DNA from 3 places in the Mesorhizobium sp. L48C026A00 genome. Region 1 is predicted to be linked to each of the others. Evidence: riboswitches for the same ligand, from Rfam matches in the RefSeq annotation. Region 1 holds a riboswitch; each other region holds the start of a gene.

Region 1 (3,267 bases):
AATCCTGCCCAGCTTTTCGATGTCGCCGTAGAGCAGGTCCATCGAGGCGGCGGGGCGGTTGTTGTCGAGATGGACGCAGCTTTCCGTCAGCACCAGCGTCTTGACGCCGTGCGGCGCCAGCGTATCTGGCGTTACGTCGCCGCCCGGCTTCATGCCGTAATACCAGCCGGCGAAGAAGAAATCGGGCTCGACCGCGACCAGGTTTTCGAGCGTCGGATATTTCGGCGCAAGTTCCGGGATCGCGCCCTGCTCGGCCTTGAATTCCGGACCGACCTTGTACCATCCGGTGATGCCGGTCAGGCCGCCGATCGACGGTTGCAGCCCCAGAGCGAAGGCCATCTCGGCCATGTTCATATCCTGGATGACGGCGCGCTTCGGCGCGGCGTCGAACGTCAGCGGCGTGCCGCAGCTGTCGACTGTTACCGGGAAAGCGAAGGCGGTCTGGGCAAGCAGCATAGAGGCAAAAGACAGTGCGAGGCGTTTCACGGATGTTGCTCCTTGGTTGGATCAGAAGAGGCACGGTTCGGGACTTCGAACACCGTGAGTTCGCGGTCTTCGGTCGGATGGCGCAGCCGAAGCACCTCGACGCCGAAAATCTCGCGAATCAACTGCTTGGTCAGCGCCTCGCGCGGACGGGCGAGTGCCTGCAGGCGGGCCTCGTTCATCACCGCGACCCTGGTGGCAAATGGCGTGACCAGCGACAGATCATGCAGCACCGCCACGACGGTCATGCCAAGCTGCGATACGAGTTCGAGAAGTTCGCTGCGGGCGCGCGGATCGAGATGATTGGTCGGTTCATCGAGGAACAGGATTTTCGGCTCCTGGGCGATGGCGCGCGCCAGCTGGGCGCGTTGCCGCTCACCACCCGACAGCGAGCCGATCGTGCGGCCGAGCAGCGGCAGCAGGCCGGTTCTGCGAAGCGCTTCGACGACGACGTCGCGTTGCTCGCTCCTGCGTCGCCAGCAGGCATGCGGGACCCGCCCAAGTCCGACGTAGTCGATCACGGCAAGCCGCGGATCGGGCTGATCGGTCTGGCCGACGACCGCCATGTGCAGCGCCCGCTCGGCGGCCGGAAACGTCTCCAGCCGGCGTCCGGAAAATCTCACATCTCCCGCGCTCGGACGCAGCGTGCCGCATAGCATGCGCAGCAGCGTCGTCTTGCCGGCGCCGTTGGGACCGATGATAGCGAGGCGGTCTCCCGCCGCGACCGAAAGGCTGACCGCACTGACCAGGCGCTGGCCATTCGCCGTGGCGCTCAGTTCACGCGCTTCAAGAAGAGGCTGGCAGGCGTCCAACTTACCGTCACTTTCTCAATGGCGACGGAAGGAAGCTGGACCGGCCGACAAGACCGATGTCCACGTCTCCTCCCGGCACACCCCGTCCGGTCAACTCGTGCGATGGCAGGTCTCCTGGCTCGCGGGTCCTTGCGCCATCCTGCCTTCCCAGCCTTGCCGGCCAGTGGCATTTTCGGATTTTGCTCGCCGCTTACAGTTGCGGGGGCAGCCACGGCCTCGATCCGAAGATCTCACCGTGTTCCCTTTTCACCCCTCGCCTTTCGGCTTGGGGACCATCAGTCAGCCCCCCTAGTTTTCCGCCAATCCCAGCGCAATAAGTTTCCGGGGTTCGGAGTGCCCCGCGAGCAATGGTCTTGTCAGAACGAGCATACCGAATCTCGTAATGTAATAACGTTACTACTTAAAAGACAACGCCTGCTCCCGTCAAGCCCTTCGCCCAACGCCTTGGACTTGCCGACCACCGTCGCATTGCGCGGTGCGCAATTTCGATCAAACTGCCTCCACCAGGAAGCGATACCATGACCTGGCCAATGCGGAGTCCCACAGCAAGGAGCCATATGAACCCGACCGAGAAAGCGCTGTGGTTCGTCGAAAGCCATCTGCCGGAGGCCATCTCGCTCGACGATGTCGCCAACAGCAGCGGCGTGTCGCGCTTTCACGTGACGCGGGCTTTCGGTGCGGCGACCGGACGTTCGGTGATGGGCTACCTGCGTTCTCGCCGGCTGACCGAGGCGGCGCGCAGGCTCGCCGCCGGCGCACCGGACATCCTCTCGGTCGCGCTCGACGCCGGCTATGCCTCGCATGAGGCTTTCACCCGTGCCTTCCGCGACCAGTTCGGCACCACGCCGGAACTGGTGCGCGCGCAAGGCTCGCTCAAAAACCTCGATCTCGTGGAGCCGATCCTGATGGACCAGTCCTTCCTCGCCAATCTCGAGCCGCCGCGTTTCGAAACCAGCCGGCCGTTCCTCATCGCCGGTCTCGGCGAGCGCTACAGCTGCGAAACCAGCGCCGGCATTCCGATGCAGTGGCAGCGGTTCGGCCCCTATGTCGGCAACATTCCAGGCGAGGTCGGCGACATCGCCTATGGCGTCTGCGTCAACGGCGACGATGCAGGCAATTTCGACTATATCGCCGGCGTCGAGGTGTCCGATTTTTCGGACCTGCCGAAGGGGTTTTCGCGCGTACGCGTGCCGGCGCAGAAATACGCCGTGTTCGCCCATCGTGACCACATCTCGACCATCCGCCGCACGGTCAACACGATCTGGAACAAATGGCTGCCGGCCTCCGGGCACAAGATTGCCGACGCGCCCGAATTCGAGCGCTACGGCCCCGAATTCGATCCGCGCAGCGGCAATGGCGGGCTGGAAATCTGGATACCGGTCGGGTGAGGAACGGCCAGTTTTCAACTTGTGTTGGAGACTAGTGTCGAGGCGCTCCGCCTTATCTTGCCTTCTCCCCTTGTCCCACAAGGGGAGAGGGGAAAGACGCTACAAGTCCAAATTCCAGTTCTGGCCGACCAGATCCTTGCCGAAGGCGTGGTGGCGTTCCTGATTGGCCAGCTTGAACCCGGACGCCTCGTAGATGCGACGCGCTGAGGTGAGCACGTCGTTGGTCCACAGCGTCAATTTCTTGTAGCCCTTGGCACGGGCAAAGCCGATGCATTCCTCGACCAGCCGCCTGCCGATGCCGAGACCGCGCGCCGAGGGTTCGACATAGAGCAGGCGCAGCTTCGCCACCGCGTCCGACTGGCGCACGAGAAAGACCGAGCCGACGGCTTCCCCTTCCCGCTCGGCGATCCAGCTGCGTTCCCATTTCGGATCGTAGGATTTGACGAAGGCGCCGAGGATTTCGGCGACCAGCGCCTCATAAGTTTCGTCCCAGCCATATTCCTGCGCGTAGAGCAGGCCCTGGCGATGGATGATCCAGCCGATGTCGCCGACCTGCAAAGACCGCAGCATGTAAGGGACCCTGG
Region 2 (3,267 bases), on a different contig from region 1:
GCCGCCGATCCATGGCAGCGGATAAAGCAAGCCAAGCGCGATGCTGACGGCGATGGCCGCGACATAGATCAGCGGCGGCCACGGTATAAACCCCGGTTTTTGCTGTCCCGGTTTCTGTTGGCCCGGTTTCTGCTGATGGTCGGTCATTGTGCTCCTCCCTCCATCAAAGTGCCGTCGGCCTTGGCAGTGCAGGCGCCGGCGAGCTCGTCGAGATGCGCCTTCCATTCCGCAGCCTGGTCGTTGCGGTAGAGCCGATCAAACGTGGCCTCGCCCTCGAGCGTATCGAGCATGCAGACACAATAGCTGCTGCAGAACTCCGTGTCGCGCGATTGCTCGCACGATGCCTGGCATTCTTTCAGGAAGGTGACCTGCCTGGTTTCGACGGCTGCCGGCATGACTTGCGAAATCAGCCAGACCGAGCCGATCAGCACCGGCTGGTGGATCAGATAGAAGGCGAGGCTGTGCCGGCCGATAAAGACCAGCGGATTAGTCCAGCGGCCGGGCGTTAGGCCCGCCAGCCGCGTCAGCATGCCGGAGGCGAAGGCAAGCTTTGCCGCTGCGATGCCGGCAAGCACAGCGCCGAACCATGGAAACAGCGGGACATAATCGTTGGAGCGCGGGTTGGTTGCCGACAGGCCGACCCACCACAGGGCCGGATGATCGAAGATCTCGGACCTGAGGTAGAGCGGCGCGGTGATGACGAAAGCTGCGACAACCAGCGTCAGCAGCGCCGGCAGCCGCAGAAACGCCAGGCCGAGCAGGCTGGCGAGCGCGATCTCGTGCAGGATGCCGAAGAAGATGAAACTGTCGGGTGTGGCAAGCCTGGTGGCGGCCGATATGGCGAGCGCCGCCCCGCCGACCATGGCGAAGCGTTTCCAGAAGCCGTTCCAGCGGATTTGCTTGCCATGGGCGAGGAACAGGCTGACGCCGACCAGGAACAGGAAGGTCGAAGCGATGCAGCGCGCGTAGAATTTCCACCAGCCAAAGGCGGTCAGGCCGGGATCGGTGTAGCCGAAGAATTCGAGATCCCAGGTGAAATGGTAGCTCGCCATGGCAAGCAAAGCGATGCCGCGGGCTACGTCGATGGCGATGATGCGCCTGGATCGGTCCTGAACGGCCGGCGTAGGAATGGTCATGGTCTCGCAATTCTGATTCAGTGCTGCAAGACGACTATCATGGTTGCCCCGGACAAAAGAAGACAGGGCCCATTGATGCCCAGGGCTTAGGCTAAAGCGCCGTATGCCGCTCGCAGCCAGTGGTCGAGGCCGGCGCCGCCCCTCATTGCCCTGCCGGGCATTTCTCCCCGTAAACGGGGCGAAAGAAGCTGGCCGCAACGCCGGCGCCCTTCTTGCAACGCTGGTGATTGGCGAAACCATCGATGACAGCGCCCCGGGGCAGCGCGGACGATCGGCTTTCAACCTGTCAAGATCGCGGCGTCGAGGAACCAAGCTGGTCTGCCGGCACGGCGCATTCGCGCTGCTAGCTGGCGGAATTTGGTTTGCCGGGCGCGGCGATTCTGCCTATAGTCGCAGCCGTCGTCGGTTCCGTTTTGGAACCAAGAGGGAATGCGGTAGGGGCAAAATTCGCCCGATGCCGTGGCTGCCCCCGCAACTGTGTGCGGTAGTCCTCTCCATATGCCACTGAAGATTTTCTTCGGGAAGAGCTTCTTCGGGAAGGTGGGGAAGGGCGCTGATCCGCGAGCCAGGAGACCTGCCGGCGACAGGAGAACTGACTTCTATGCCCTCGGGTGGAGGGCGAAAGGACAAGACATGAATACCGCTTCCGTCTCGCTCGGCGCTTCCGTCTCCTCGCAGTCGCGCTTTGTGCAGTTGGCGCTTGCTGCATTTCTCGGCGTTTTCGTCATGGGCTTTGTCGGCTTCTCGCATATCGATGCGGTCCACAATGCCGCTCACGACTATCGCCATTCGATGGGCTTTCCCTGCCACTGACGAGGGGCTGACACCATGACACTGTTTCGCAACGTCGTGTTCATCGCGGCGATCGCAGGGCTAGTGGCCGGCGTCGTTCTGGCCTGCATGCAGGCCTACGCCACCGTGCCACTCATCCTCAAGGCAGAAGTCTACGAACAGGCCGGCGGTGGTCACACGCATGACCATGGTTTGGCGCCGGCCGCAGCAGGCAGCAATGCCATGAGCAGCGCCGTGCCGGCTGAAGCAGCCACCGCGGAAGAGGAAGGCTGGGCGCCGGCCGATGGCTTCGAGCGCTTCGCTTTCAACGTCGTTGCCAACGTCGTCACCGGCATCGGCTTTGCGCTGATCCTGGTCGCCGCTTCGGAATTCGCCGGCGGCATCGGCAATTGGCGACAGGGCCTGTTCTGGGGGATTGCCGGCTTCGCCGTGTTCACGCTGGCCCCGAACCTCGGCCTGCCGCCCGAATTGCCGGCGATGCCGGCGGCCGATTTCGCCCAGCGCCAGATCTGGTGGACGGCGACCGTGGTGGCGACGGCTGCCGGTCTCGGGCTGCTCGCCTTTCGCAAATCGCTGCCGCTGGCCCTTCTTGCCGTAGCGTTGATCGTCGCGCCGCATATTGTCGGCGCGCCGCAGCCCGACAGTTTCGAATCGCCCATCCCGGAAGGCCTGCACCACCAGTTCGTGGTGGCGGTGACGCTGACCAATCTGGTGTTCTGGCTGGTGCTCGGCGCTGTCGTCGGCTTGGTGCGCGGCCGCTTGACCGGCACCGCAACCGGCCTGCGCGATAGCCTTGCCTGATCGCGCTGCTCCAGGCAGCAAGCTGACCTTGGTCGTCGGCGGTGCACGCTCGGGAAAGAGCGCGCATGCCGAAAGCCTGGTGACGGCCTGTCCAGCGCCGTGGACCTACATCGCCACGGCGCAAGCCTATGACGACGAGATGCACGAACGCATCGCGCTGCACCGGGCGCGGCGTTGCGACGGCTGGACGACGATCGATGCGCCGCTCGATCTCGTCGGCGCGATCGGGGCGCTGCCTGACGGCCGGCCTGTCCTGATCGACTGCCTGACGCTGTGGCTGTCCAACCATATGCTGGCCGAACGCGACATTGAGGCCGAATGCCGAGGGCTGGCGGATGTGCTGTCGCGGCCGCGCGGCCCGTGGTTCGTGGTTTCCAACGAGGTCGGCCAGGGCATCGTGCCTGACAATGCGCTTGCCCGCCGGTTTCGCGATGCCGCCGGCCGGCTCAACCAGCAGGTCGCCGCCGTCGCCGGCACGGTGCTGCTGATGGTGGCGGGACTGCCGCTCAAGGTGAAGTGATATGACCGATATCGATGA
Region 3 (3,267 bases), on a different contig from region 1:
GCTAGCGGCCGAACAGGTTCCGGTCGCTGCCCTGCGGGGCGGACTTCTGTACGTCGCCCGACGAGTTGAGCAGCTTGTAGACCGGCGAGCCGGTATTGCGTACCGAAGAAGTCTGCGTGTTGTCGACGTTGATGGTCGCCTGCTTGTTGATGTCGGTTCTGCCAAAGTTGTCGCTACCGGCAAAAGCGCCGCCCGCAGCAATCAAAAGCGCGGCGGCGGTAAGAACGATCTTCTTCATTTTCAAAACTCCTGGATTTTCTTGGTTCCGCCAGCCCGGCGGGCAAATGCCGCCGCCGCTGTTGGAACGAACTGTTAGTTGTTGCCGAACAGGTTACGGTCGCTGCCGTTGACGGGTTTCTCGTCAGCCGGAACCGGATTCTGCGCCGAAGCCGAATTCCGAATCGAAGCCGTGTACGAGTTGCTGTCGACCGCAGCGGCCGGCTGGTTGGCGCCGTTCGATCCAAAGTTGTCGCTGCCGGCAAAAGCGCTGCCGGAGATGGCCACAATGGCGGCGGTGGCAAGAATGAGCTTCTTCATTTCAAATACTCCTGAGTTCCTCAGATCCCGAGCGGCGGACCGCCACTTTGCTGTTTGGGACCAGCTGTTAATTGTTGCCGAAAAGGTTGCGGTCGGCGCCCTGGCCAACGGGCTGCTTTTCAGCGTGAGCCGGCGTCTGGACAGAGGCCGTATACGAGCTGTCGACCGCGACGGCCGGCTGGTTGGCGGCGTTGGACCCATAATGGTCGCTGCCGGCAAAGGCGCTGCCGGTGATGGCCAGAGCGGCGACGGCAGCAAGAGCGATCTTTTTCATTTTAGTACTCCAGTATCTTGGTCTTCAGTCCGTCTAGCGGCGTGTCTTGGGAGGATGCGCGCGTCGTTCGGATAGCCCCGATGTGGGAAGGCCATTCGGCGGATTCCAATCACGAAGTTGTTCTGTGTGGACCAAGAATCTACACCTTGAAATTGTACCAGAGGCATCTACCACTATGGTTTTATGGTTCGTTTTCAATATTTTATGCCAAATTTGCCGTTCGACGATTTGACGGATTGGCGGATCTGCGTTCACTGCGTGCTGCACGCATTGTCAACAGAAACGAACCGTTCGGTTCGATTTTAGAAGCGGCTAATAGTCACTTTTGTAAACTGTTAACCTTCCTGGTCTCCGCCGCGGGTCGGATTCGATGTCACGGCAGCCGACAATGGCCGCCGACAAAGCGGGTTTCAGCCCTGCAGATATAAACCTGCAGGTTTCGCCGGCGGTGTCGCGCCGCATGGATACGATGTCGCTTTCATGCCGGCAGTCAGCCGGCCGGCATGATTAGATCACGCCATCTCAGGTGCCGCTTGGTGACGACGAAGCGGAGAATTGGGAAGCCGGTCAGAACCCGGCGCTGCCCCCGCAACGGTGGTGGAGTTCAAGTCGCAACGGGAGACCACTGGGCCACAAGCCTGGGAAGGTGTCGCGACGAGTCCGCAAGGACACTCCAGAGCCCGGAAACCAGCCCGAGATTTTCAGACTCGACTGATCGCGGTGGGCGGTCAAGAGGTGGATGATGCACGTCCGGCCCTGTCGCCGGCGTGCAAACGGTCCTCCCTCCATCACCACCAGTTCAGTCCTTACACGAGGACAGGACATGGACGCGCGCAACGACATGCTGAGGCTCTTGCACGGCCGCAGGCAAGGCTATTCGCTCGAGCAGCCCTTCTACACCGATCCAGATTTCTTCAAGCTCGACATGGAGCTGATCTGGTATCGCGACTGGCTGTTCATCGGCCACGATTGCGAGTTGCCGAAAGCTGGCAGCTATATCACCGCCCAGATCGGCGACTATCCGGTCGTGCTGGTCCGCGACCAGCAAGGCAAGATCAATGCCTTCCACAATTCCTGCCGGCATCGCGGCAGCCGTGTCTGCAATGCCGACAAGGGCACTGCGGCGAAGCTGGTCTGCCCCTATCACCAGTGGACCTACGAGCTGGACGGCCGGCTGTTGTTTGCTCGCCAGATGGCAGACGGCTTCGACAAAAGCCAGTTCAGCCTGAAGCCGGTGGCTTGCGAAAGCGTTGGCGGCTACATCTTCATCTGCCTGGCCAACGAGCCGGCCGACTTCGCGCCGATGCGCGCCATGATCGAGCCTTACCTCCTGCCGCACCGGCTGCGCGAGGCAAAAATCGCCTTCGAATCGACCATCGTCGAGAAGGGCAACTGGAAGCTCGTCTGGGAGAACAACCGCGAGTGCTACCATTGCGCCGGCAACCATCCGGAACTCTGCAAGACATTCCCGGAAGCGCCGACCGTGACCGGCGTGCAGGGCGCCGACAGCGATCCAGAGATGCTCGCGCACTGGGCGAAATGCGAGGCGGCGGGCTTGCCGAGCAAGTTCCGCATCGATCCGGCCGGGCAGTATCGCGCCACCCGCGCGCCGCTGCTGCGCGACGCCGTCAGCTACACGATGACGGGAAGACGCGCGGTGAAGAAGAAACTTTCCGACAGCGTTTCGACCGACCGTATCGGCTCGCTGCTGCTCTATCACTATCCGACGAGTTGGAACCATATCCTCGGCGATCATGCCGTCACCTTCCGCGTGCTGCCGATCAGTGTCACGGAAACGGCCGTCACCACCAAATGGCTTGTCCACAAGGACGCGGTCGAAGGCGTCGATTACGACCTCGCCGAACTCACCCATGTCTGGACCGAGACCAACGACCAGGACCGTCGCATTGTCGAGGAAAACGCCTTCGGCATCCTGTCGCCGGCCTATGAGCCCGGCCCCTATTCGGAACTGCATGAGGGCGGCGTCATCCAGTTCGTCGAATGGTACGCCTCCTTCATCGGGCCGCGCCTTGCCGAGGCCGGGCGGCCGGCGCTGCGCAGCGTCGCCTGAGCGAGGTCAAGGGGATGAATGCGATGACGGACCTTGGCCTCTACCGCCATCTCGACGAGATGGCGCCCTGGAACGACAGGCTCCAGGTGCTGGAAGTCATCGGCGTCAGCGACGAGGCGCCTGACGTGAAGACCTTTACCTTCCGCTCTGACAACCAGACCTGGTTCCGCTACAGACCGGGGCAGTTCGTGACGCTGGAACTGCCGACCACCGAGGGCCTGATGATGCGGACCTATACGCTGTCGTCCTCGCCGTCGAGGCCGTTCTCGATCGCGGTGACGGTGAAAGCGCAGGCCGGCAGCCTCGGCACCCGCTGGATGTTCGACAATTTGAAGCCCGGCGTTCACGTGAAGGCCTATGGGCCGGCGGGCGACTTTTCGCTGCA

What was found. Region 1 has a riboswitch for cobalamin ahead of X738_RS71820 (ABC transporter ATP-binding protein). Riboswitches for the same ligand answer to the same signal wherever they lie in the genome.
Region 2: another riboswitch for cobalamin. It lies ahead of X738_RS56220 (CbtB domain-containing protein); the one in region 1 lies ahead of X738_RS71820 (ABC transporter ATP-binding protein).
Region 3: another riboswitch for cobalamin. It lies ahead of X738_RS46325 (aromatic ring-hydroxylating oxygenase subunit alpha); the one in region 1 lies ahead of X738_RS71820 (ABC transporter ATP-binding protein).

What each region holds. Positions count from the first base shown of each region.
Region 1 is NZ_AYWU01000024.1:1,484-4,750, reverse strand. It holds gene X738_RS71825 (ABC transporter substrate-binding protein) at 1-486, opposite strand, end outside; gene X738_RS71820 (ABC transporter ATP-binding protein) at 483-1,295, opposite strand; cobalamin riboswitch at 1,383-1,587, opposite strand; gene X738_RS71815 (AraC family transcriptional regulator) at 1,853-2,683, shown strand; gene X738_RS71810 (bifunctional helix-turn-helix transcriptional regulator/GNAT family N-acetyltransferase) at 2,783-3,267, opposite strand, start outside.
Region 2 is NZ_AYWU01000006.1:469,613-472,879, forward strand. It holds gene X738_RS56210 (methyltransferase family protein) at 1-147, opposite strand, end outside; gene X738_RS56215 (heparan-alpha-glucosaminide N-acetyltransferase) at 144-1,136, opposite strand; cobalamin riboswitch at 1,523-1,732, shown strand; gene X738_RS56220 (CbtB domain-containing protein) at 1,770-1,949, shown strand; gene X738_RS56225 (CbtA family protein) at 1,965-2,729, shown strand; gene cobU (bifunctional adenosylcobinamide kinase/adenosylcobinamide-phosphate guanylyltransferase) at 2,752-3,249, shown strand; gene cobO (cob(I)yrinic acid a,c-diamide adenosyltransferase) at 3,251-3,267, shown strand, end outside.
Region 3 is NZ_AYWU01000001.1:162,781-166,047, forward strand. It holds gene X738_RS46310 (DUF680 domain-containing protein) at 2-238, opposite strand; gene X738_RS46315 (DUF680 domain-containing protein) at 313-537, opposite strand; gene X738_RS46320 (DUF680 domain-containing protein) at 605-811, opposite strand; cobalamin riboswitch at 1,319-1,521, shown strand; gene X738_RS46325 (aromatic ring-hydroxylating oxygenase subunit alpha) at 1,635-2,882, shown strand; gene X738_RS46330 (hybrid-cluster NAD(P)-dependent oxidoreductase) at 2,906-3,267, shown strand, end outside.